2 linked regions of the Magnetococcus marinus MC-1 genome follow. The protein of the gene in region 1 interacts with the protein of each later gene in a pairwise test. Links are inferred from orthologs where the notes say so. Each region holds a gene or a part of one and is shown in the gene's direction. Other genes may lie near its edges. The genes, in order: dprA and recA.

The links.
Region 2: the proteins of dprA (region 1) and recA interact in binary tests that used the Bacillus subtilis proteins (3 or more experiments, as listed by UniProt). The link is inferred for Magnetococcus marinus MC-1 from one-to-one orthologs.

What each region holds. Positions count from the first base shown.
Region 1 is NC_008576.1:4,593,065-4,604,547, reverse strand. Bases 3,592-6,443 are described here. They hold dprA (DNA-processing protein DprA), read left to right. Parts: upstream 3,592-4,400; coding sequence 4,401-5,486; downstream 5,487-6,443. Other genes in these bases: topA (type I DNA topoisomerase), read left to right, coding at 5,582-6,443; plsY (glycerol-3-phosphate 1-O-acyltransferase PlsY), read left to right, coding at 3,772-4,383; MMC1_RS18830 (class I SAM-dependent methyltransferase), read left to right, coding at 3,592-3,633. Also shown: MMC1_RS18850 (NAD(P)/FAD-dependent oxidoreductase), read left to right, coding at 1-117; MMC1_RS18845 (hypothetical protein), read left to right, coding at 137-1,018; ssb (single-stranded DNA-binding protein), read right to left, coding at 1,148-1,690; TRAP transporter substrate-binding protein DctP, read left to right, coding at 1,823-2,857; more of MMC1_RS18830, read left to right, coding at 2,896-3,591; more of topA, read left to right, coding at 6,444-7,933; MMC1_RS18810 (glycosyltransferase family 4 protein), read right to left, coding at 8,072-9,136; trxA (thioredoxin), read left to right, coding at 9,803-10,135; MMC1_RS18795 (YggS family pyridoxal phosphate-dependent enzyme), read left to right, coding at 10,263-10,970; proC (pyrroline-5-carboxylate reductase), read left to right, coding at 11,075-11,483. UniProt on the Bacillus subtilis protein: Protein that helps load RecA onto ssDNA during transformation. Binds cooperatively to circular ssDNA, is able to bridge different segments of DNA. Favors the loading of RecA onto SsbA- or SsbB-coated ssDNA and formation of RecA-DNA filaments.
Region 2 is NC_008576.1:1,982,091-1,993,697, forward strand. Bases 8,632-11,607 are described here. They hold recA (recombinase RecA), read left to right. Parts: upstream 8,632-9,534; coding sequence 9,535-10,680; downstream 10,681-11,607. Other genes in these bases: MMC1_RS08200 (type IV pilus twitching motility protein PilT), read right to left, coding at 8,632-9,294; parC (DNA topoisomerase IV subunit A), read left to right, coding at 10,818-11,607. Outside these bases: MMC1_RS08175 (helicase associated domain-containing protein), read right to left, coding at 1-3,684; MMC1_RS08180 (bifunctional aldolase/short-chain dehydrogenase), read right to left, coding at 3,827-5,899; lsrF (3-hydroxy-5-phosphonooxypentane-2,4-dione thiolase), read right to left, coding at 5,987-6,865; MMC1_RS08190 (FlgO family outer membrane protein), read right to left, coding at 7,039-7,623; MMC1_RS19880 (FlgO family outer membrane protein), read right to left, coding at 7,623-8,240; more of MMC1_RS08200, read right to left, coding at 8,257-8,631. UniProt on the Bacillus subtilis protein: Multifunctional protein involved in homologous recombination, DNA repair and competence.

The sequences.
Region 1 (11,483 bases):
GATCACCGCAGCTTTCATGTCTTGAATGCGGTCTCCCCAGGATTTACCTGTGCACTGCCCTTTGCAGTCTATCTGTTTGATGCTATGCAGGTTATGCGAGACAAAGGCAACCCTTGACGATCAGGAGAACGTCGTGATGATGAAGCGACTTGTGGGATTACCCCTTGCCATGGTGCTATTACTGGCCAGTGGCACCGCCCAGGCGGTCTATCGCAAAGGTTGCGAGGTCCCCCTGAAAGATGTTCAGGTGTGTTGGGAGGCCTCCACCAACAACGATGGCAAGATCACCCCGTTTCCCGAGGTGCATCTATTGCCCATCACGCAAAAGCAGGCGGGGCAGGATGGGGTGTTGGTGGATTATACCCGCACCATCTACCGTCAAATTTTGCCAGGACGTATTGCTGAGCGGCTGGTGCAGGAGTGGCAACCGGCCTACCATCTGGAAGAGGCGGTGATGCTGGCCCAGGATAATGATTGGCCGGTTACGCTCTGGATTGAGCCACGGATACTACGCAACAGCGGTACCGCCACCAGCGGTTTGGTGGATTGGGATGCCTATCTGCTGGGGGAAAAGGGTGAGTTATTGCGGCGCATGCGTATTCGGGTGGATTCGGAGCCGCACCAGCGTAAACATGATGCTGAGATGGCCACAGGTATGAGTGCCGCTTTGATTAACACCGGTATGTTTGTCAAAAATCCGGCATTGGCATTGACGGCCATCAGCACCAGCACCTCGATGGCGAAGAGTTCCCCCCCAGAAGCGGGTTATTCTCTGGAGTTGATGACCGAATTGGCCACCCGGCAGGTGCTATTTTTGACCCAGAATGCGCTGGAAGATCTCAGCGCACCGCCGAGACCGGAAGAGCCTAACCTATTCAAGACCCTATTTTTCCACGATCAGCCGCCGCCCAATGCGCCCACGGCCTCGGACCCAATGCCTGCTCGTGCCTCGACCATGGATCATGTCAAGGGATGGTGGCAGCGTAATGTGGTGCCCGCCGCGCAGCCCAGACCTTAATCTGGGGTGTCACAGCCCCGCAAGGGGGGGCGGATAACAAGCCCCTGTGGTGTTGGCGCCACAGGGGCTTTTTTATGGGACATCCGCCCGTTTTGGTAGAGCTCTGTTTGGATGGCCTGCGTGGTGGGTCTAAAAGGGGATATCATCATCAAAGTCGGGGCCTTCATTAAAGGTATCCGCCGGGGATGAGAAGGTGCCGCTGCCTTGGTTGGCAGCACCGCTCGGGGCAGGACTACCCTGGGGGGGGCCGCCAGCAAAACCCGCGTTGGGCGCACCACCGCCAAAACCTCCGGCTGGGGCCCCGCCGCCACCAAAGCCGCCGCCGCTGGGCCGGTCTAAGATAATCATCTGCCCATTAAAGCCGCTGATCACCACTTCGGTGGTGTAGCGATCTTGACCGCTCTGATCCTGCCATTTGCGGGTTTGCAGCTGCCCTTCGATATAGACCTTGCTGCCTTTACGCATATATTGCTGGGCGATCTCTGCGGCTTTGCCAAAGATCACAACCCGGTGCCATTCGGTACGCTCTTGGCGCTGGCCCTGTTGATCGTTCCATGATTCACTGGTGGCAATGTTTAAATTGGCCATCGCCTTACCCGCCTGGGTATAGCGCACCTCTGGGTCTGCACCCAGATTGCCAATCAGTTGTACTTTATTAAGGGAAAAGGCCATTCTATCCTCCTGGCAAACACCCCCAATTGGGGGGAAAACGTTCTATATGATGATCAGCACCTGACAAAGGGGCGCAGGCATGGTATCCCATGGAAACCCTCTTTTCATGGAACATCACACGGTTGACGCCACATGCACCATACCATGTTTCAAATTTTTTGCACCTTATTGACGCCATTTGCGCTGTTGGTCGCCCTATGGACCACGCCCGCCTATGCCCAAAACCCCGTACAGGTCATGCGCATTGGCGCAACCCAGGGCATGGACATGACCTATATTCGCAATCTTAGGCGCATGGCGGCGGATATTGAACAGGCAACGGCGGGCCAGGTCAAGGTGGAGATTTTGCACAATGGCCAGCAGGGCAATGAGATCAGCATGGTCAAAGCGCTCATTGAGGGAAAATTGGAAGGGGGATTTGTCTCGGCTTCCACCCTATCCCAAACCTTGCCCGCCTATCAGCTCTTGTTGATACCCCGTCTGTTTGTGACCCCCAATCAGTTGGTACAGTTTATCGGCAGTCGCTACGATCAAAAGCTGCGTTTGCGCGCCATGCGCAAGCGTATACAGGTTTTGGGTTATGGGGGGACCGGATTTTATGGTGTCACCACCTTTGAGGGGCGCGCTTGGCCAGAGCTGAGGGGGGCCACCATTCGTGCCCCCGGTGTGATAGCCCACCAAAAAAATCTGGAGCTTATGGGGTTAAAACCCAGCTATGTGCCAGCCGAGGCGGTGCCAGAGGCGATTCAAGCAGGCTGGCTGCAAGGGATCTCCAGCACACCAGAGCTGCTGGCACGTACCCGTGTGGCATCCCAGGGCAAGCAGTTTTATTCCACCCACCATCTCTATGGGTGGATGACCTTTATTGTGAGCAACCGGTGGTATGCCAATTTAAGCAAAGAGCTCCGCCAACAGCTGCGGGAAACGGTAGCCAATGGCTTGCGCCAGGGTTTTTCAGAATCCCTGCGGCTGGAGCAAAAACTGCTGGGGGATTGGAGTGCCGGGCATGGTCCACAGCCCACCCCGGTGGATGAACAGGCGTTGGCCGAGCAGCTCAAACCAGAGGTAGGGCAGCAGTTACAGGCACTGGAGAAACGTTTGGGGCTGCATGGTCAGTTATGGCAAATGTGGGTTCAAAACAATGGTTTGATGGTCAACACCCCGTAACAGGTGGGGGTGCGTAACCCTAGAAAGAGTATTTTAAGATGTTTCTATGCCCAACAACCCGTCAAATGGTATTAAGTTTATTACCCAAGCAGGGCCATGTGGTGGAGATTGGTGTGGCCGAGGGGAATTTTTCAGCGCAGATTTTGGATCGCAATCATCCCCGCCAGCTTACCCTTGTGGACCCTTGGGAAAAGCAGACCCGCGATGACTATCAAACCGATCTAAACAACTGCCCGGCTGAGGAGCAGGAGGGCCGTTTTCAAAATGTGCGACGCCGCTTTTCCTATGAAATCTCCAGGGGTGTGGTGGCGATTAAGCGTAGTTATTCCCAGCAAGCGGCGGCGGATTTTGCAGAGCATAGCCTGGATTGGATCTATATTGATGGCCTCCATAGTCAAGCTGGTGTTACGGCTGATCTAGAGAGTTATCACACCAAAATCAAACAGGGTGGGTTGATTCTTGGTCATGACTACTGCAACCATCCCTACGCGGTGTACCAACAATTTGGCGTGGTCGAGGCGGTTAACCAGTTTGTGCAGAGCCATAACTATGCACTGCTTGCCCTAACCACCGAGCCCTACCCTACCTTTGTTATGACGGACCAACCCCACGGCGATGTGGCGCAGCAGTTTGTCACGCAGCTTCTTTACACCATTTCCGGTGTGACAGAGGTGAGGGATTATCCTCACCGATTGCGTTATCAATCCAAACTGTTTCGCATCCAGGGTAACCAAGGGGGGCGGGATGTGGTGGTACCATCCTTTGGCGTGGAATAATGGGGTTAAGGCGGCGGCTAGGAACATGTAAACACAGACCGCCACCGGGTCAAGGCGTGCGGCCTCATCTCTGCTCAGGGTTAGGGGTCTGCACCGGATTTTTACAGCAAGGATTACTCTTTTAACCATGAGGCATGCATGATCGCCCAACTCTTTACGCCAACAGCCTTAATGGCCATAAGCGCCGCCTATCTACTGGGTGCCGTGCCCTTTGGCTTGGTGATCGCCCGACTCTGGGGGGTGGGGGATATTCGCACCCAAGGCAGCGGCAATATTGGTGCCACCAATGTGCTGCGCACGGCGGGAAAAATTCCTGGGTTGTTAACCTTGGTTTTGGATATTGGCAAAGGTGCCATGGCCACGGCAGCGGGCATTGCCATGTTTGGCTGGCAGAGCCCCATTACTGCGGCCATGGCGCTGTTATCCTTTATGGGGCATCTCTACCCGGTCTATTTGGGTTTTAAGGGGGGTAAGGGGGTGGCCACCGGGTTGGGGGTATTTCTCATGCTGACCCCGGTTGTGGGGTTGCTGGCGGTGGGCAGTTGGGTGGTGGGGGCACTGCTGTTTCGCATCTCTTCGCTGGCGGCGTTGATCGCCTTTGCCATGATGCCCCTTTATCAATATCTCTACGGCACGCCGGCAGCCCTGGTGGTGGCGGCCATTGTGGTGCCCATGGTGTTTTGGAAACATCGCCAAAATATCCAGCGCATCCTACAGGGCACCGAACCCCGCATTGGGAAAAAGGGCTGACCTGTATGGGGCAAGGGGTGCATCACGCATGGTTACAGTTGATGCTCACCCCAGGCTTGGGGCCCATTAGCCTGTTGCACTATGAAAGACAGTTTGCCACACCACACGCCATTTTACGGGCCTTGCCAAGGCTTAAACCCGAGCTAACATTGGCCGATGCCAGTTGGGTAGAAAGGCTGCTTACACAGACCCACCAAATGGGGGCGACGGCGCTGCATTGGCGTGAACCGGCCTATCCCCAACAGCTCTTGGAAATCTCCGATCCCCCCCCGCTGCTGTTTATACAGGGGGATGGGGCGCTGCTTAATCAGGAACCCTTGATCGCCATGGTGGGCACCCGCCGCTGTAGCCGCAATGGGGAGCGTTTTGCCCATAAATTGGCGGCGGATTTGGGGCAGATGCGGCTGACCACCGTGAGTGGCTTGGCGGTGGGTATTGATAGCGCGGCGCACGCGGGTTCGCTGTTGGGTGGGGGGGCGACGGTGGCGGTGTTGGGGTGCGGTTTGGATGTGAGCTATCCCAAGCCCAATATGCAACTGAAAGCGCAGATTATACGACAGGGCTGCTTGGTGAGTGAATATCCCCCGGGGACGCAGCCCCACCCCAAACGGTTTCCCCGGCGCAACCGCATCATCAGTGGGTTAAGCCGGGGGGTGGTGGTAGTCGAAGGGGGGTTAAAGTCTGGTTCACTGATTACGGCCCGTATGGCGCTGGAGCAGAATCGCGAGGTTTTTGCCGTGCCTGGGGCGGTAGATGATGAGCGTAGCCGGGGGGTACACCAGCTTTTAAAAGAGGGTGCCACGTTGGTGGAGAGCGCGGCGGATGTGGTGCAGGCTTTGGCCTGGGGTGGGGTGGTGCCAGAGCAGGCCAAAAGGGTGGCGGTGATCCCCTCAGGGGGCGTGAGTGAGGTGCTGCCGGATATTCCTGGGGCGGCCTCAGTGGTGGCGGCGCTGGGGGATGGTGCCTTGACGGTGGATGGTCTTTTGCGTCTTTGTCATTTGACACCTGCGGAGCTTTCCAGCACATTACTTCAGCTTGAGCTGTGCGGCATCATTACCCGTGAGATGGGGGGAACCCTGGCCTTGGTGCCACAGGTTTCTTGATGGATGTATGGATAGAAAGGGGTTGGACAGGCGAAGGAATAGGCTGTACAACACTCTAACCCTTCACCTTAACTTTGAAATGGAATGGTGGAAACATGACGGCAGTGGTCATCGTGGAATCACCCGCCAAGGCGAAAACCATCAATAAATTCCTGGGTCGTGGCTATAAAGTGGTGGCGACCTACGGGCATATTCGTGATCTACCCAGCAAAAATGGCTCGGTGGATACGGAGCACGGTTTTGCTATGAAATATAGCGTGCCCAAGGATTCCACCAAACGGGTGGATGAGTTGGCTAAGGCTGTGAAGGGGGCTGAGCAAGTATTGCTGGCAACCGACCCTGACCGCGAGGGAGAGGCGATCTCCTGGCACGTCTATGAGGTTTTGAATGAGAAAAAACTGCTAGAAAATGTGCAGGTTAAGCGGGTGGTGTTCCATGAGATCACCAAAACCGCCATTCAGGACGCCGTTGCCCACGCCCGGGATGTGGATATGGATATGGTGAACGCCCAACAGGCACGGCGGGCGTTGGACTATTTGGTGGGTTTTAATCTGAGTCCGCTTTTGTGGCGCAAGGTACGCCGGGGTCTCTCGGCGGGTCGGGTACAGTCGGTGGCGTTGCGTCTGGTGTGCGAGCGCGAGGCGGAGATTCAAGCTTTTGAGGCTCGTGAATATTGGAGCATTACCGCTCTGGCGGCGCAGGCGGCACAATCCGCACCACGCCCCTTTGAGGCGCGTCTGGCGGTGGCCGATGGGGAGAAACTCTCCAAATTTTCCATTGGTGATGAGGCCTATGCCAAAAGATTGATTAAGGCGGTGGAGAAGCGTCCACTGTATGTTTCCGAAATTGAGAAAAAGCAGAGCAAGCGCAATCCTGCGCCCCCCTTTATCACCTCGACTTTACAGCAGGAGGCCTCGCGCAAGCTGGGTTTTTCGGCCAAAAAAACCATGACCGTGGCCCAACGCCTCTATGAAGGTATGGAGGTGCCGACGGCGGATGGCGGTAAAGAGACGGTAGGCCTTATTAGCTATATGCGTACCGATTCGGTGAACTTGGCCAATGAGGCCATTGAGTCGATTCGCAAACAGATTGAGATCCGTTATGGCAAGGAGTATCTGCCCAAGTCACCGCGCAAATACAAATCCTCGGCCAAAAATGCCCAGGAGGCCCACGAAGCGATTCGCCCCACGGATGTTATCCGCACACCAGAGATGCTGCGGGAGATCCTGGAGAAGGATCAATTTCGTCTATATGAGTTGATCTGGAAACGCACCGTAGCCTGCCAAATGGCCCAAGCCAAAATAGATAAAGTGGCGGCCAATTTGTCGGTGGATAGTCAAGACCCCAACGCGGCCTACCGTTTTCGCGCCACCGGCTCCTCTGTGGCTTTTGCTGGCTTTATGAAGGTCTATATGGAGGGCAAAGATGAGGTATCGGCCCAAGACCGCGAAGATGACGATGATGATAATGAGAGCATTCTGCCGCCGCTGGAGGTAGGACAGCAGCTTGAGCAAAAGTCGCTGGATGCCCGTCAGCACTTTACCGAGCCGCCGCCGCGTTATACAGAAGCCACCCTGGTTAAAGTGCTGGAGAGCTACGGTATTGGCCGACCCTCCACCTATGCGCCGACCATGTCCACGCTACAGGATCGGGGTTATGTCAAGCTGGATGCCCGCAAATTTTATCCCGAAGATGTGGGTATGGTGGTCAACAGCTACCTGACCAAACACTTCTCTACCTATGTGGATTATAACTTTACCGCCAATCTGGAGGATCAGTTGGATGCGGTCTCCCGGGGGGAGAAGAGTTGGGTCCCTTTGATGGAGGATTTTTGGCAGCCCTTTATTCAGCAGATCACGCTCAAGGATGAGACCACCTCTAAAGAGGAGGTAACCACCGAGCAGATTGATGAGCCGTGTCCCAAATGTGGCGCACCGCTCTCCATCAAACTGGGCCGCTTTGGTAAGTTTAAGGCCTGTACCGGTTATCCAGAGTGCAAGCATACCGAGCCGCTCAATAAGGAGGAGGAGGTCTCGCGTCCAGAGCCGGAGCTTACCGACATTCCCTGTGATAAGTGTGGCAAACCCATGCTGATTAAAGAGGGGCGCTACGGCAAATATTATGGGTGTTCTGGTGCACCGGAGTGCAAAAATAACCAGCCGCTGAATAAACCCAGGGATACGGGTGTGGCCTGTCCGAGCTGTGGTCAGGGCACTTTTTTGGAGAAGAAATCCAGACGGGGTAAGATCTTTTACTCCTGTTCCAACTATCCCAAGTGCAAGCAGGCGTTGTGGGATGAGCCTTTGGAGATCCCCTGTCCCAAGTGTCAGGCTCCCTTTGTGACCAAAAAGGTGACCAAAACCCGGGGTACCGAGCATATTTGCGTGGCGGAGGGGTGTGACTATAAAGAGGTGGTCGAGGCGCCCATAAAAACCTCCAAGCAGTAACCGCATGGTGGGGATTAGCCTGACCTAAGGTGTAAAAAACAGACAAGCCGGGGCGTTATGCTCCGGCTTGTCTGTTTTCAGATCCCTTATCCCTCCGTCTGTATGGGTCAAGGGGTAGCGCAAGGGCGTGTATAAGGCTTAAGAGCCTTCCACCTCTTCAGCGGTGAGGGGGGCGGGTAGGGCATCCCGTGTTTCGATGGGGGCAAGAAACGCCAGAAACTGGTCGGCGACGCGCTCCCAGGAGAAGTTCATGGCGTAGGCCCGGCATGCTGCGGGAGATTTACCCAGCGCCTTTTGAATGGCCAGGGTAAGGTCAAAATCGAGGCAGCCCATGGCGTTTTCGCCGGGGCCATCCAACTGCATGACATCCAAAGGCCCTGTAACGGGATAGGCGGCCACGGGCACGCCACAGGCCATGGCTTCGAGCATGACCAAACCAAAGGTGTCGGTCAGGCTGGGGAACACAAAGACATCGGCACTGCTAAAGAGCTGGACCAATTCGGTATCGTTATTGGTATCGAAAAAATGGACGTGGGGGTAGTGTTTTTGCAGGGTGTTTTTTTGGGGACCCCGTCCCACCACCACCTTACTGCCGGGCAGCTCCAGATCCAGAAAAGCGGGAATATTTTTTTCCACCGCAATACGCCCCACAAACATATGGATTGGGCGGGGCAGTTGCAGGAAATCTTTGGGTTGGGGGGTAAACACCTCCACATTAACCCCGTGGGCCCAGGGTTGCACATGGGGAAAGTTGCGGGCGGTTAGCTCACGATAGACCGAGGGCGAGGGGGCCATGACGGTGTGTGCTGGTTTGTGAAAACGGCGAATGCCGGCATAGAGCCAGTTTAGGGGCAGCTTGGTGCGTTCGTGAATATATTCGGGAAATTTGGTGTGGTAGGCGGTGGTAAAGGGCACTTTATGGTTTAAGCACCAACGCCGCGCGGCGGATCCCAGGGGGCCTTCGGTGGCGATATGCAGCGCCTGTGGGGCGAAGGCTTGGATCTGCCGTTTGACCCCGCGATAGGGGAACAAGGCCAGGGGGATTTCCGAATAGCTGGGGCAGGGGATGGTGGTAAAGCGGTTGGGGGTGATCATGCCAAGTACATGACCACGTTTTTCGAGCGCTTCGATGAGAGACTCTAGAACCCGGATAACACCATTACGCTGGGGATACCAAGCGTCGGATACGATTAGAATGCGCATGTGAACTCCCTTTCAACAAAGTTTTCACACAATACGCTTGTAAGCCATTGAAATGCAAATGAACTTTATGTGTCAAGCCGGTGTAAGTCTGGTAAATGGAGTGTGGATATTTGGTGCGCTTGGCCAGGGTTGGAGAAGTCAGATGGGTAAATTCAGGCAGCGGGTATGGGCAAGTTATGCAGTCCATGCGATGAGATTGTGATTTTGGGTCGTTATTGGGTGGTTGGCAACAAAAAAGGCCCACGAAGAGATTCGTAAGCCTTTGAAAAAATGGCGCGCGATATAGGATTCGAACCTATGACCTTTGGCTCCGGAGGCCAACGCTCTATCCGGCTGAGCTAACCGCGCAATCATCAAAATCTAGGATGTGCAACTATAGGTACTGGGCGCATGATTGTCAAAGGTCAAATGAGAGCAACTTGACAACAGCAGGCTGGCAACCTACGGTAGCAGGGCAGTATCCATCTTGCGGGAGATTGCAGCAGGCTAGGTGGTTAAGCGCCGCGCCTTTATTTTAGGAAATTGGAACATAAACAGCCTTAGCCTAGCCTAAGCTGGTAACATGGACAACAGTGTCAACCCTTGGGTTATACCGTAGCCCCAATCTTATACATCCAAGGGGTCGCGCCGTTTTCTTTATTATGCACAAGAGGAGCAGACCAGATCATGAGCGAACATGTCACTTCAACCACCGATAGCCAATTTGAAACAGATGTCCTGCAAGCAGAGACCCCTGTGTTGGTGGATTTTTGGGCCGAATGGTGTGGCCCTTGTAAACAGGTAGCCCCCTTTCTGGACCAGCTGGCTCAGGATAAAGTTGGCAGCCTGAAAGTGGTTAAGCTGAACATTGATGAAAACCCCAATGTTCCCGGTCGCTTTGGCGTGCGCGGTATCCCCACCCTGATGATTTTTAAAGGGGGGCAGATTCAAGCTTCTAAAATTGGCGCCATGCCCAAATCCAAACTCTATGAGTGGGTGGACGAAGCTCTGGCTGGCTAATGGGTGTCTGTAAAAGATCAAGAAAAGGCTGGTCGTTTTGACCAGCCTTTTTTTAATGGCACAAGGGTTCTACACTGTTACCACAGATCACATGCCGCGCTTTCGCTCAAGCCGAGGGTCCAACACCATGCACACCATCACCCAGCGACTGGAAACCATTCAAGAACACATGGTGCAAGCCTGTCAACGGGCGGGTCGTTCACCCCACGAGGTGCAGCTTATGGCGGTCTCCAAACGTCAGTCCAGCAGCGCCGTGAGCGAAGCAATCGAGGCCGGGCAGCTGCTGTTTGGGGAAAACCGCGTGCAAGAGGCCAAGGAGAAACAGCCCACGGTGTCTATGCCCGCTGGGGTGCAGCCCCAATGGCATATGATCGGCCCGCTGCAAAAAAATAAGATCAAATACATCGGTGAACTGTTCCACATGGTACAAACGGTGGATACCCTAACCCTGGCCCAGGCCATCGGCGCACGCATGCAGGCCGAGCAACGCCAAATGCCCATCCTATTACAGGTCAATGTGGGTGGAGAGGCGCAAAAAAATGGGATGACCGCCGAGGCCTTGGAAGAGCAGGTGCGTCACATAGCCCAGATCCCAGGGGTGCGCATTCAGGGTTTAATGACCGTGCCCCCCTATCTGGAAGATCCCCAGCAGGTGCGTCCCTATTTTCGGGCGCTCTACACCCTGGCGAACCATGTGCAACAAATGCGTCTGCCAGGGGTTGCCATGGAGACCCTCTCCATGGGGATGAGTCACGATTTTCACGTGGCTATCGAAGAGGGGGCCACCATGGTACGGGTAGGCAGCGCCCTGTTTGGGGAACGTCGCGTAGCCTAAGCGCCCACATAGATCGGTCTCTCACGGTTTGAGTCTGGAAAGCCAAGCGAACAGCGGCTATGCTCATAGCCCACATGCGAAGCAATCAAGGTAAGGATAAAAGAATGTCCAGTCAGCCCCCAATCGCCTTTCTCGGTGGTGGTAATATGGCCAGTGCCATCATCGCTGGTCTGCACAAGGTCGGCTATCCCGCCGCAAAGCTGCGTGTAGGAGAGCCCAACGCCACCCAGCGAGAGGCCTTAATCCGCCAATTTGCCATCCAGGGCCATGCCCATAATCCGGATGCCGTGGCAGAGGCGGCTTTTGTGGTGGTGGCGGTAAAACCCAATCTGGTCGCTCAAGTGTTGCGTGATGTGGCCCCGCAGCTGGCCCCCACTGCGGTGGTGCTCTCTATCGCGGCGGGGGTGGATCTAACCACCATGGCGGCGGCCTTGCCAGCGGGTCAACCCATCATTCGGGCCATGCCCAATACCCCGGCGCTGGTGGGCCAAGGCATGACCGTACTATGCCCCA
Region 2 (11,607 bases), 2.6 Mb from region 1 along the record:
CCATAGACCCAACTGCGCATTACCCGCCCACGCCACCGGGACATCACAGTGACCATGCTGCTGTTTAAATTGGCGCAGTGCCTGAAACAACTCTTCGGCCTGAGCCTGCTTGATCTCCCAGATAAAGTCCAGTTCATCCAATAGAGCCATGAGCTCAGGGCTGAGCAGATTTTTATTGCCCGCCGCCCGCTGCTGCTGTACCCAACGCGCTAAGGTGGGTTGCTGGGCATCGTTGATGGGAATGGTTGAGTGCCCCTCCCGCGCGTGAAACGCCTTCAGCGCTTCGTAACTGGATTCCCAAATTAACCGTTGGGGGTCCCAGACAAAGCCCAACTCATCCAGCCGCTGGCCGCGCTCCTCGCCCAAGCTGCTCGCCTTAAAGCTTTTGCGTTGGGCCTCGACCCACCATGCCAGTTCACTGTCGGCCTCATAATCATCCGGCACATTGCAGTGACCAAATAGGGTGTGAAACTCCACCAACTGAATAAACATCTGCTCCCAATAGAGCTCTTGGGCATCCCAAATAAAGCCCAATTCATCCAGTTGTGCCACCTGCTCGGCGCTCAACTGCTCTTTTTTGCGCGCGCTGCGTTGGGCCACTACCCACTTGGCCAAGGCGGGATTTTCTGACCAACCCTTAGGCACATGACAGTGGCGGCGCTGCCTGTGATACTCCACCAAAGCCACCCGCATAGCGTGCCAATCATGCTGCTTTTGGTCCCACTGCATGCCCACCGCACTCAGAGCCGCAAATTGATCGGGCGGTAAACTCTGTTTATTGCCCAATTTACGCTGCTCAAACAGCCACTGGGCCAACTGCGGCTGCGTGGCATCCTCTTTATCCAGATAGATGTGGCCATGCTCCCGCTGATAGGCGATGGCTTGATCCAACATGCGCCACCAGTGGGTTAACGCAGGGTCCCAGTCAAAGCCAATGCGCTGCAACGCCCGCCAGCGATGCTCCGCAAGCTTTTGCTTTTGGTGCAGCTTGCGCTGGCTATCACTCCAACTATACAGCTCTTGCTGCTGTTCAGCATCGGGCTCCTGGCCGGGGAATAGGTCTAGGAAATCTTTCAGTTTGGCCAGCATGATCTGCCAATCTTGCTCCTCCAGATCCCATACAAAATGGAGCTGTTCAAGCTGCATCACCTGGTCCGGTTCTAACTTGCCCGCCCCATAGAGTTTGCGTTGATCACTGCACCAACGGTGCAGACGGCTGTTGCCGGGGGGCCCTTCGGGTACCCGGTCATGCCCATAGTTTTGTTTGAATGATCGCAACTGTTCAAACATCTCCTGCCACTGGGCCAACTTGAGATCCCACACAAAATGAAGGGCCTCCAGTTGGGCACGGTGGCGGTCGGCGAGTTTGTCAATAAATCCATCACGGCGCTGCTTGCGCACCCAACCCGGCAGCTCTGGTTGGGCTTGCCACGGCTCTGGCACATCATCATGCCCATGCTGCTGCTTAAACTCCGATAAATGGCGGTACATGAGCTGCCATTGGGTTTCGTCAGGGTCCCAATCAAACCCCACCGCCGACAAAGCTTGGTGGCGCGCTTTTGGTAAAGCGCCCAACTCTTGGGCCTTGCGCTGGCGCTTAACCCAGCTATCCAGTGCGTCATCCTCAGTAGAAAAGGGGGTCTGCGGCGGCAGCCGTTTGGCTTGGCTGGCAAAGGCCCCCAGCATACACTCCCACTGACCACCCAGGGCCTCTACCAAAGTAGCGCCAAAACGGGCTTTAAAATCAGCCCCATCCACACCATGGCCGGTTACTTCAATACTCTGCCACAACGGCGCAATATCCAGCGTGCCGGTCATACCTTGGCGTAGGCGAATCTCATGCAGACACGCCTCCAACCGGCTATCCATACCCTTTAAGGCCATGAGCAGGCTTTGCAGGTCAGAGAGCCCAAAGGGTTCACCAGCGACCCGCCCGTGGGCATCAAAACCACGGTGAAACACCAAAGGCAGAATAATATGTGCCGTGGGGGTGCCCCCCGTTAAAGTGGGACGCAACAGCGGTTGCAGGGCATCCAACAGATCCAGCTTATCCTCCAGTTGTGGAACCAGTAACAGCGCGTCGACCGGTGGGCAGGTCTCCCCCTTGGTCAAACAGCTGCTATGGGCCAACAACATGGGCGGGTCCGCTTGTAGGGTGTTCCACTGGCTCTCCCGCTTGTGGGCCGCCCATTTGCCATCAAAGCAGCGCACCACATAGCCTTCTCGCAGGGCATCGGGCTCCTGTCGGCCCGGTAGTGTATAAAACTGTTGCGCAGCACTGCTGCTCACATGGGTGCTTAACACCCGATGGGGACGCAGCCGGTTTAACACACTCTTGATGCCCCGCCACTGGGCGCTGCTGAGATGCTCCTCCCGCGAGAGTCCATCGGTGGGCGTGGGCATAAAAATCAACGGCAAGTGCAGCTGATAAGGACGCGCCAACTGGCGCTCCACCGCAGCCCGATACTCCAGCGGCATCACCTGGGGGCCAAATTGGCCGCTCTCCATGCTGTAGAGGGGTTTGGGGTCTCCCTCTGGGCTTAACCGCCCCGCCTGTTTGGGCTCTGGCGCGTGGGTCAAAAATAGGGTAGGGGGCTCCTGTCGGGCAGGCTCAAAATCCCCCAACTCCTCAAATAAATAGGGATAACGGCTCTGCCGCTTGCCCGCCAACTTATGCGCATCGGTAATCATGCGCAGTATGGGCAGGTTGCCCTGTAACAACGCCTCTAACTTGGGTAAACCCTCGGGGGTGGTGAGGTAAAGTTTGATGCCGTGGAAACGCCACTGGCTAAAGCGCTCCACCGCAGCAGGCTCATCATAGAGCGCAAAGGGCAGCTCCCACGGGTTGAGCTTGGGACGGTCGCTGGAACCTCGCAGAGACGCCTCCGGTTGAAACGGGAATACGCTGAGGGAGAGCGAACTGGCGTGGCGATTTAAGTGACGCCAGAGCTTGCCCAGTCGCGCCAAACCCCCACTCACCGCAACCGTAACCGTGGCGGGGGCCTGTAACCCCTCCAGATAGGTAAGCAGGAGCGATTCGGTCAGTCCACTGGGGGGCAGCACCACCGTGCGGCGGCGGTTGGCCTGTAATCCCTGTAGGCTCTCTTTGGCCAAGGCCACCAAAGCTGGGGCCGGTTGATGGCGTTGGGGCTCGCTACGGCCACTGCGTAACCATTGACGCAGGGCCACAAAATCAGCATGGGTCAGTTGATCCAGATCGTGGCCACGCACCGCAAACCAAGGGGCCTGCCCCATTACCTTATTGGGTAGAGCATTGGCATTGGTGATTAATACCCGCCGCAAGGTGGCCGGTTGTGCCTCGGCAAAGGGGGCAAGCAGCTTAGGGGTGATGGGGGCGCGATTTTCACTAAACAGTGCCCCCACCGCATGCAGTCCCCCTTCGGGAGATTTATAAATGGCTTGGAAGGGATTGTCGCTGTTGTGGTGCAGCCCCATCTGCTCGCGCAGGTGCTCGGGTAGATCCCGCCAGAGCTGAAAACCGGTCATGCGCAGCAGCCGACCCGTGGCCAGCAAACCGTGCAGCAGACAGGCCATCCACTCATGGCGCAGGGTGATATCCTCCACCGCGCCAAAGCGTGCCTCCAGCTCGGAAAAGGTGTGCAAATTGTCGAACAGACCGTGCTCGACCAGCGTAATCAGACGTGATGGAATGATGTTACCCATGGCACCCTTGCTCAACAGGATAAACAAGCCCCATAAAAGGGCTCGATTCTCCAAGTAACCGGTCGTTGCGACCTGGAATAAAAGGTAGGGATTTGTATCCCTTTATGCCGCAACAACCAGAGGCTCCTCGGGCTGAAACGGATTATCTTGGGGTGGCGTCGGGCAGACCGCCATCCACCGGTAGCGTCGCCCCCGTGGTGGGGGATTGCCGGGTCGCAAAGTAGGCCACAGCATGGGCCACATCCTCTGCGGTAATCTTTTCTTTTAACAGGTTGCGATTGCGGTAATACGCCTCTAAGCCCGCTTGATCCAACCCCCGTGCTTTCATGCGATCCGGCCCCACCGTGGCCCATAGACCCGAGGCGCGCTGGCCATCAGAAAAGACCGCATCCGGGGCCACCATGTTGACCCGCACCCCGATACCCGCCAACTCCAAAGAGGCAATACGGGCCAGTTGATGGCTGGCCGCCTTGGTGGCGCTATAGGCACCAAAACTGGCCCCTGGGGCAAACACATTTTTGGTGGAGATAAGCACAATATCCCCCCCCATCTGCATGTTTTCGTAGTGGTGAGCCGCCTGTTTCAGCAGATTAAGGGTGCCCTCAACATTTACCTTATGCAGCAGGGTGAATTTATCCATCTCCAACTGCGCCAGGGGTGCGACGTGGGCCAAACCGGCGTTGATCACCAGCAGATCCACCCCGCCCCAATGGGTGATGATGCGCTCCCAACCCTGCTGTATGGCTGTCGGCGCGGTGACATCCATGGGGATGCCCAACAGCCGCTTGCCATACTGGGGTTTTAACTCCGTGATCAAACTCTCTAAGGCGGCCCCGGCCAGATCGGTGGCCGCCACACAGGCCCCCAAGTCCAGCAAATGGCGCACGATGCCCGAACCAATGGCCCCCGCCGCCCCGGTAACAACAGCGGTGCTACCGGTGAGCGGTAGGGCCGTGGGGGTCGCCACTTTATCCCGTTGAAGCAGGAAATATTCCATATCAAAACAAGCCTGTTCTGATAAGGGGTTATAGGTGCCGCCACTGGCTTTAACCGCCTGCTTAACGCGCACATTTTGCTCGGTTAGGTCGGCTAAAATTGCCGACTCCTGTAACGTTTGAGCCACACATAGGGCACCTACACCGGGTATAAAAACCACATGGGGCAGGGCATGTTGCGGCGTGGGTGGCTGTGCTCCCCCATGGGTGTGGAGATAGGCCGTATAGCGTTGCTGAAAGGCTGCGATGCGTGCCTCGGCCTGTTCCAGGTTGTCCAGCCACAGGGGCCAGGGTTTCATGCGGAGCACATAATCTGAGGTGATGGGGGGGGTAGTAAGTAGCGCCTCGGCCCCCTCTGCGGCCAAGGCTTGCAGCATGTCGTGGTGGATAATGGGGGTGATAATGGTGCGTTGCCGAGGGAAGGCGCGATTGCTCTGTGGTGGGCTGAGTAAGCCCCGCAGTTTGGGGGCAAGTGCGGTATAAGTACGCTGAGCCTGCGCCACATCCACGCTCAGAGGGGTGGCGTGGCTGGCTTGGCGGGCAATCCACTGTTCAGCTCGTGTGACCAGTTCAAGGGTGCGGTTGTAGCTGGCTTGGGCATGCTCTGCCCAGGTCACTAAACCATGGCCCATAAGCACCATACCTATAGCCTGGGGATGTTGGTCAAAGGCGTCCAGGGCCGCCACCGCCAGCTCAAAACCGGGGTGCATATAGGGCACAATGAGGAGTGCATCCCCTAGCGCTTGACGTACCACCTGTTCACCGTCCTGCCGATTGGTGAGGGCCAGGATGGCCTCGGCATGGGTATGGTCAACGTAGGTGGCTGGTAGCCAAGCATGCAGCAGGGTTTCGATGCTGGGCATGGGGTCGTCATGATGTAGACGTAGCTGGGCCAATTGATTGCGCATCTGTTCGGTTGCAAGGTGAGGCAGATGACGCAGTGCCTTGAGGGATTCCAGATCCATGGCCACGTGGTCACGCGGCTGTAAGGTTGCTAGGTCTCGCCCCGAGCCCTTGATGTGCAAAATAGAGCGGGTATTGCCGAACAGATCCTGACCTTCGACTTTAACCGAGGTGTTGCCCCCGCCATGTCGTACCAAAGCAAGTTCGCTACCCAATAGATGGCTGCTGTAGGTGCGCAGCGCCAGGGCTTCTCCAACACTGGGGGCATAGGTGGTTGACAGTTGGGCGGCGTCACGCTCGGACCAGAGATTCTGCATGGCAGTCACTTTATTGAAAGGAGGGTGGTCAGGATTGCCTACAAGGGGTGGCTGGGGAGGGAGACTCCCCAGCCTAATCAGGTGCATTTAACGGTTTTTTAGTTCCTGGTAGAGGGCAAAAGCCTCCTTGGGTTTCATCTCTTCATGCACCACTTTGTTGACCGCCTGAATCATGGCGGTAGGGGCGTCAGACTGAAAAATATTACGCCCCATGTCCACCCCAGAAGCCCCCTGTTGAATGGCATTATAGGCCATGGTCAGCGCATCCAGCTCCGGCTGTTTTTTGCCCCCCGCAATGACAATGGGTACCGGACAGGCCGCCGTCACCGTCTCAAAATCCTCTTCCACATAGTAGGTTTTGACATAAGTGGCACCCAGCTCGGCAAGGATGCGGGTTGCTAAGCGCATATATTTGGCATCCCGTGTAAGCTCCTTGCCCACCGCCGTAACCCCCAGCACCGGCATGCCATAACGGTTGCCGGCATCAATCAAACGGGTTAGGTTGTGGATGGAGCGGGTCTCAAACTCCCCACCAATAAAGACCTGCACCGCAACCGCCGCCACGTTGAGACGCAGGGCATCTTCCATATTGACCGCAATCTCTTCATCCGACAGCTCTTTCAGAATGCTCGGGCCGCCACTGGCACGCAAAACCACGCCGTTGGTGTAGCTGGGGGGGGTCATGCTGCGCAACACACCACGGGTACACATAAGGGTGTCCGCCCAGGGGAGCAGCGGCACAATGTCAACATCAATACGCTCCAGACCCGTAGTCGGCCCCATGAAATAGCCGTGATCCACCGCCAGCATGACCGTACGCCCGGTTTCGGGGCGGAAGATTTTAGAGAGACGGTTTTTCATGCCCCAATCCAAGCTGTTGCACCCTTTGAGGGTGGTCTGCGGATTGATCTGGGGTATGTTTAGATGGTAGTTTTTGCTCTCCTGCACGCCATCGCTATCAGCCATGATCACCATGCTCCTAATCGCATTAAAAGGGGTTGTATGGTTGCCTCGGTCTATAAACCCCCGCAGTGTAGCAGAAGCCCCAACCGACAGACAATCGGTGCCGACCCAAGATAAAAAAAACCCCGCCAACAAAGGGCGGGGCTGGGAGTTACCATAAACGGATAGAGCGGGTGTTACATGCGGCTGTTGGGGTTAAGCAGAACCCGAACATTGCTGGAAATAGGCACACTGAAATCCTGGGCCCCCAAAGTGGCCCGGTCTTTCATGCGGATCAGCTGCACGTTAAAGAAAACCCGGTTGCGAGCCACCGTATAGGTGCCGGCAAAGATAGCCTCAGCGCGGGTCTCTTTATAAATCTTGTCCAATTCACGGGTCAGGACAAACTGCCCCTCTTTGGGTTTCATCAACAGATCGGTACGCAAATTCATCTGGGTAACGGTGTAACCGGCCTGGGTGAAACGTGCGGTCATCTGCTGGCTGACCAATCGCCCCAATGAGCTGGTTTTGGTCAGATCGTCATTGTCAACAAAACTGCCCGCAACAATGGGAAAACGCTGGGGAAACCGATTGGCCAAATTGGCAATCATGGCATCCGCCGCCCCATAGGCAGTGGTAAGGAGCTGGGTCTCTTGCGGGCTACCCTGTTCGCTGGGGGTGGAGATCAGCGGATAGGTGTCCGGATAACGGGCTTCCGCACAACCAGAGAGCAAAGCCGCCGTCAATAGGGTGACGGCCAACCCTTTGACGAAGGTAGTCATTAGCGGTCTACCACCGACAGTGAGGGGCCGCCCGTCTCAAGCAGCAGATCCTCTGTATTGGGACTCAAGGGCAATTTGGCATCCACCGAGGCCAATACCTGACGGTTGTTGACCCGTATCATGCGGGTGGTAAAATCCAACTCGGTACGGCCACGGGTATAGGTGCCGGTGACAACCGCATAAGCCTTATACTCGGCAGAGAGCTTTTCAATGTCACGAGAGAGAATAAACTCACCCTGCTGCATGCGAATCGCCAGATCTTGACGCAGCTTAGGCTCCAGCACCGCATAACCCTGCTGGGTAATGCGTGAGGCAATGTGATCGGCAATCAAGAGCCCCAGTTCAGAGGTGCTGTCCAGATTGCTACGATGCACAAAACTGGTGACCAAAATCGGCTTAGAGCGGTGGTAAGAAGGGTGGTTCTTACGCAGCTCCGCAATCAAAGCGTCAGCAATTTGGTGGCTCATGCCTACCAAATCGACCTCAGCGGGGGCGGACATTAATTGAACCGCCACCGGTGGCGGGGGAGGGGGAGCTTGCAGCACAATATTACAGCCACTCAGCGCCGTACTTAGTGCCAGCAGACCCAGGGAGAGGCCAGCGAGTCGTTTTTTCATGGTACCCTATCCGTTTTTATTTGAACTGGTCTTTGACGTTGGCCTTTTCGTAGGCCTGCTCGCGGGTGATGAGACCCTTCTGTATGCACTCTTGCAAACCTTGTTCCAAAGTTTGCATGCCTAGCTTGCGGCCTGTTTGAATGGATGAGTACATCTGGGCAACCTGATTCTCCCGAATCAGGTTTTTAATGGCACCCGTGCCGAGCATAATTTCGTGTACCGCAACCCGCCCACCGCCGCGTTTTTTTAACAGCACTTGCGAGATCACCGCTTTAAGGGATTCGGATAACATGGTGCGGATCATATCTTTTTCCGCAGCAGGAAAGGCGTCCACAATACGATCCACCGTCTTGGGCGCGGAGCTGGTATGCAGGGTACCAAACACCAAGTGACCGGTCTCGGCGGCGGTTAGAGCCAGACGAATGGTCTCCAAATCCCGCATCTCCCCAACCAAGATGGTGTCGGGATCTTCCCGTAGGGCAGCCCGGAGGGCGTTGGTGAAACTTAGGGTATCGCGATGCACCTCGCGTTGGCTAACCAGACTCTTTTTTGACTGGTGTACAAATTCGATGGGGTCTTCCACCGTGAGAATGTGCCCATAATCGGTACTGTTTTTATAATCCACCATAGCCGCCAGTGTGGTGGATTTGCCCGAACCGGTGGGGCCCGTGACCAATACAATGCCCCGTGGGGTGGCGGCAATCTCCTTAAAAATCTCAGGGGCACCCAGCTGTTCCAGGGTGAGCACCTCGGAAGGAATGGTCCGCAGTACCGCGCTCACCCCCCGTTGCTGCATGAAGGCGTTGACGCGAAAACGGGCAACCCCCTCCAACGCAAATGAAAAGTCGGATTCATGGGTTTCGGTAAAGCTCTGTTTCTGCACATCGTTCATAATACCGTGCAGCATAGCCAGCACATCGTCACTGGATTGGGTGGGTACGTCGATGCGCCGCACATCCCCATCAATCCGCACCATGGGGGGCAGCCCGGCAGAGAGGTGGAGATCTGAGCCGCCATTCTGGACGATAAAAGTGAGCAGATCGTTCAGTTCCATGGGTGATGATCCTCGCGCAAGTAAAAGGGGTTGCCAGGGTGATTTGCAAATCCGGTGCCTGACGATGGTACACCCCCGCACCGCAGCGGGCAATTGTCGCTCTTTCGATGCAGCAACCGTGGCTTTAAGAGGCAAATTTTTGTATAAAGGGTGTTTCATTTTGCGAAAGGGTGTGACCCTGCCCGCGTGGGTCGCCCCCATGGGATCATCGCGATGCGACTGCCATCAAAAGGAAACATTATGGCTTTGGATAAAGATAAGAGCAAAGCACTGGATGCCGCGCTGGCTCAAATTGAACGTCAGTTTGGTAAAGGCAGCATCATGCGCATGAGCGAAGGTGCCGCGACCGATATTCCTGTGGTCTCCACCGGTTCCCTCGGCTTGGATATTGCCTTGGGTGTGGGCGGCCTGCCCCGTGGCCGTATTGTCGAAGTGTATGGACCAGAATCCTCCGGCAAAACCACCATGGCCCTGCATGTGGCCGCAGAAATTCAGAAAGTGGGTGGGGTGGCCGCTTTCGTCGATGCCGAGCATGCACTGGATCCTATCTATGCGCGCAAGTTGGGTGTCAATGTGGATGAGCTGATCATCTCCCAGCCCGATACCGGGGAACAGGCCCTGGAAATTACCGATATGCTGGTACGCTCTGGCGCGGTGGACTTGGTGGTGGTGGACTCGGTGGCGGCGCTGACGCCACGGGCCGAGTTGGAAGGGGAGATGGGGGACTCTCACGTGGGTCTACAAGCCCGTCTGATGTCCCAAGCGCTGCGCAAATTAACCGGTAGCATTAGCCGGTCGAGCTCATTGGTGCTGTTTATTAACCAGATCCGTATGAAAATCGGTGTCATGTTTGGTAGCCCAGAGACCACCACCGGGGGGAATGCCCTCAAGTTCTATGCCTCGGTACGTCTGGATATTCGCCGCATTGGCTCCATTAAGGATAAAGAAGAGGTGGTGGGCAACCGCACCCGCGTCAAAGTGGTAAAAAATAAAATGGCCCCTCCCTTCCGCCAGTGCGAATTTGATATCACCTATGGACAGGGGGTCTCTCTGCATGGCGAACTGCTGGATATGGGCGTGGAGATGGGCGTGGTCGAAAAGTCCGGCGCTTGGTACTCCTATGACGGTGAGCGCATCGGCCAAGGCCGAGAAAATGCCAAACGCTACATGGCAGAAAACCCCAGTGCAGCCATGAAACTGGAAGATCAAATCCGTCTTAAAGAGGGCTTAAGCGCTAAACATGGTGCGGGCCAAAGCCCCGCAACCGAAACCAAAGGCGTGCCCAGCCCCAAGAGTGGTTCCTCTGCCAAAGGCTCGTCGAGAGCAGCCAAAGCCGCCGCAGCCGAAGAGGATTCAACCGAAGATAGCTTTGCCGACGATGCCTAACCCTTAGCACCCTATGTTATGGGATCAACCGCTGTGCCAGTCGGTACAGCGGTTGATTAAAAATCTGTGGGCGATGTTTCTCTTCGTCTACCTGTTTGGTTGTCACCCTTCAATGGATCTTGCAGATACAGCGCCTTATGTCCAATACCTTTGAACAGATCGATCCATGTAACCTGCGTGAGGAGCTGGAGAGCCGCTATCTGGCTTATGCCCTCTCCACCATTATCAGCCGTTCCCTGCCCGATGTGCGGGATGGCTTAAAACCGGTACATCGGCGCATTCTATTTGCCATGCGCGCGCTACGCCTGGACCCCAACAGCCCCTATAAAAAATCGGCACGGGTGGTGGGGGATGTGATCGGTAAATATCACCCCCACGGTGACCAAGCTGCTTACGACGCCATGGTGCGGTTGGCGCAAGAGTTTGCGGTGCGCTATCCCTTGGTGGATGGGCAGGGCAACTTTGGCAATATTGATGGCGATAGCGCCGCTGCCATGCGCTATACCGAAGCCCGCCTGACCAGTGTGGCCAAAGCGCTGCTGGAAGATTTGGAGATGGATACGGTGGACTTTATGCCCACCTATGATGGCTCCATGGAAGAGCCGGTGGTGCTGCCGGCCCGTTTCCCCAACCTGCTGGCCAACGGCTCATCGGGCATTGCGGTGGGCATGTCTACCAATGTGCCCCCCCATAATGTGGGGGAGATTCTGGACGCCTGCCTGCTGCTTATCAGCAAACCAAATTGTAGCATTGAAGAGCTCATGCAACACCTGCCCGCCCCCGATTTTCCCACCGGCGGCATTTTGATGGCCGATCATGCTGAACGGTTGGAGGTCTACAGCGAAGGGCGGGGGAGTCTACGTCTGCGGGCACGCTGGGCGGTGGAGGATCTGGGGCGGGGTTTGTGGCAGATCGTGGTGACGGAAA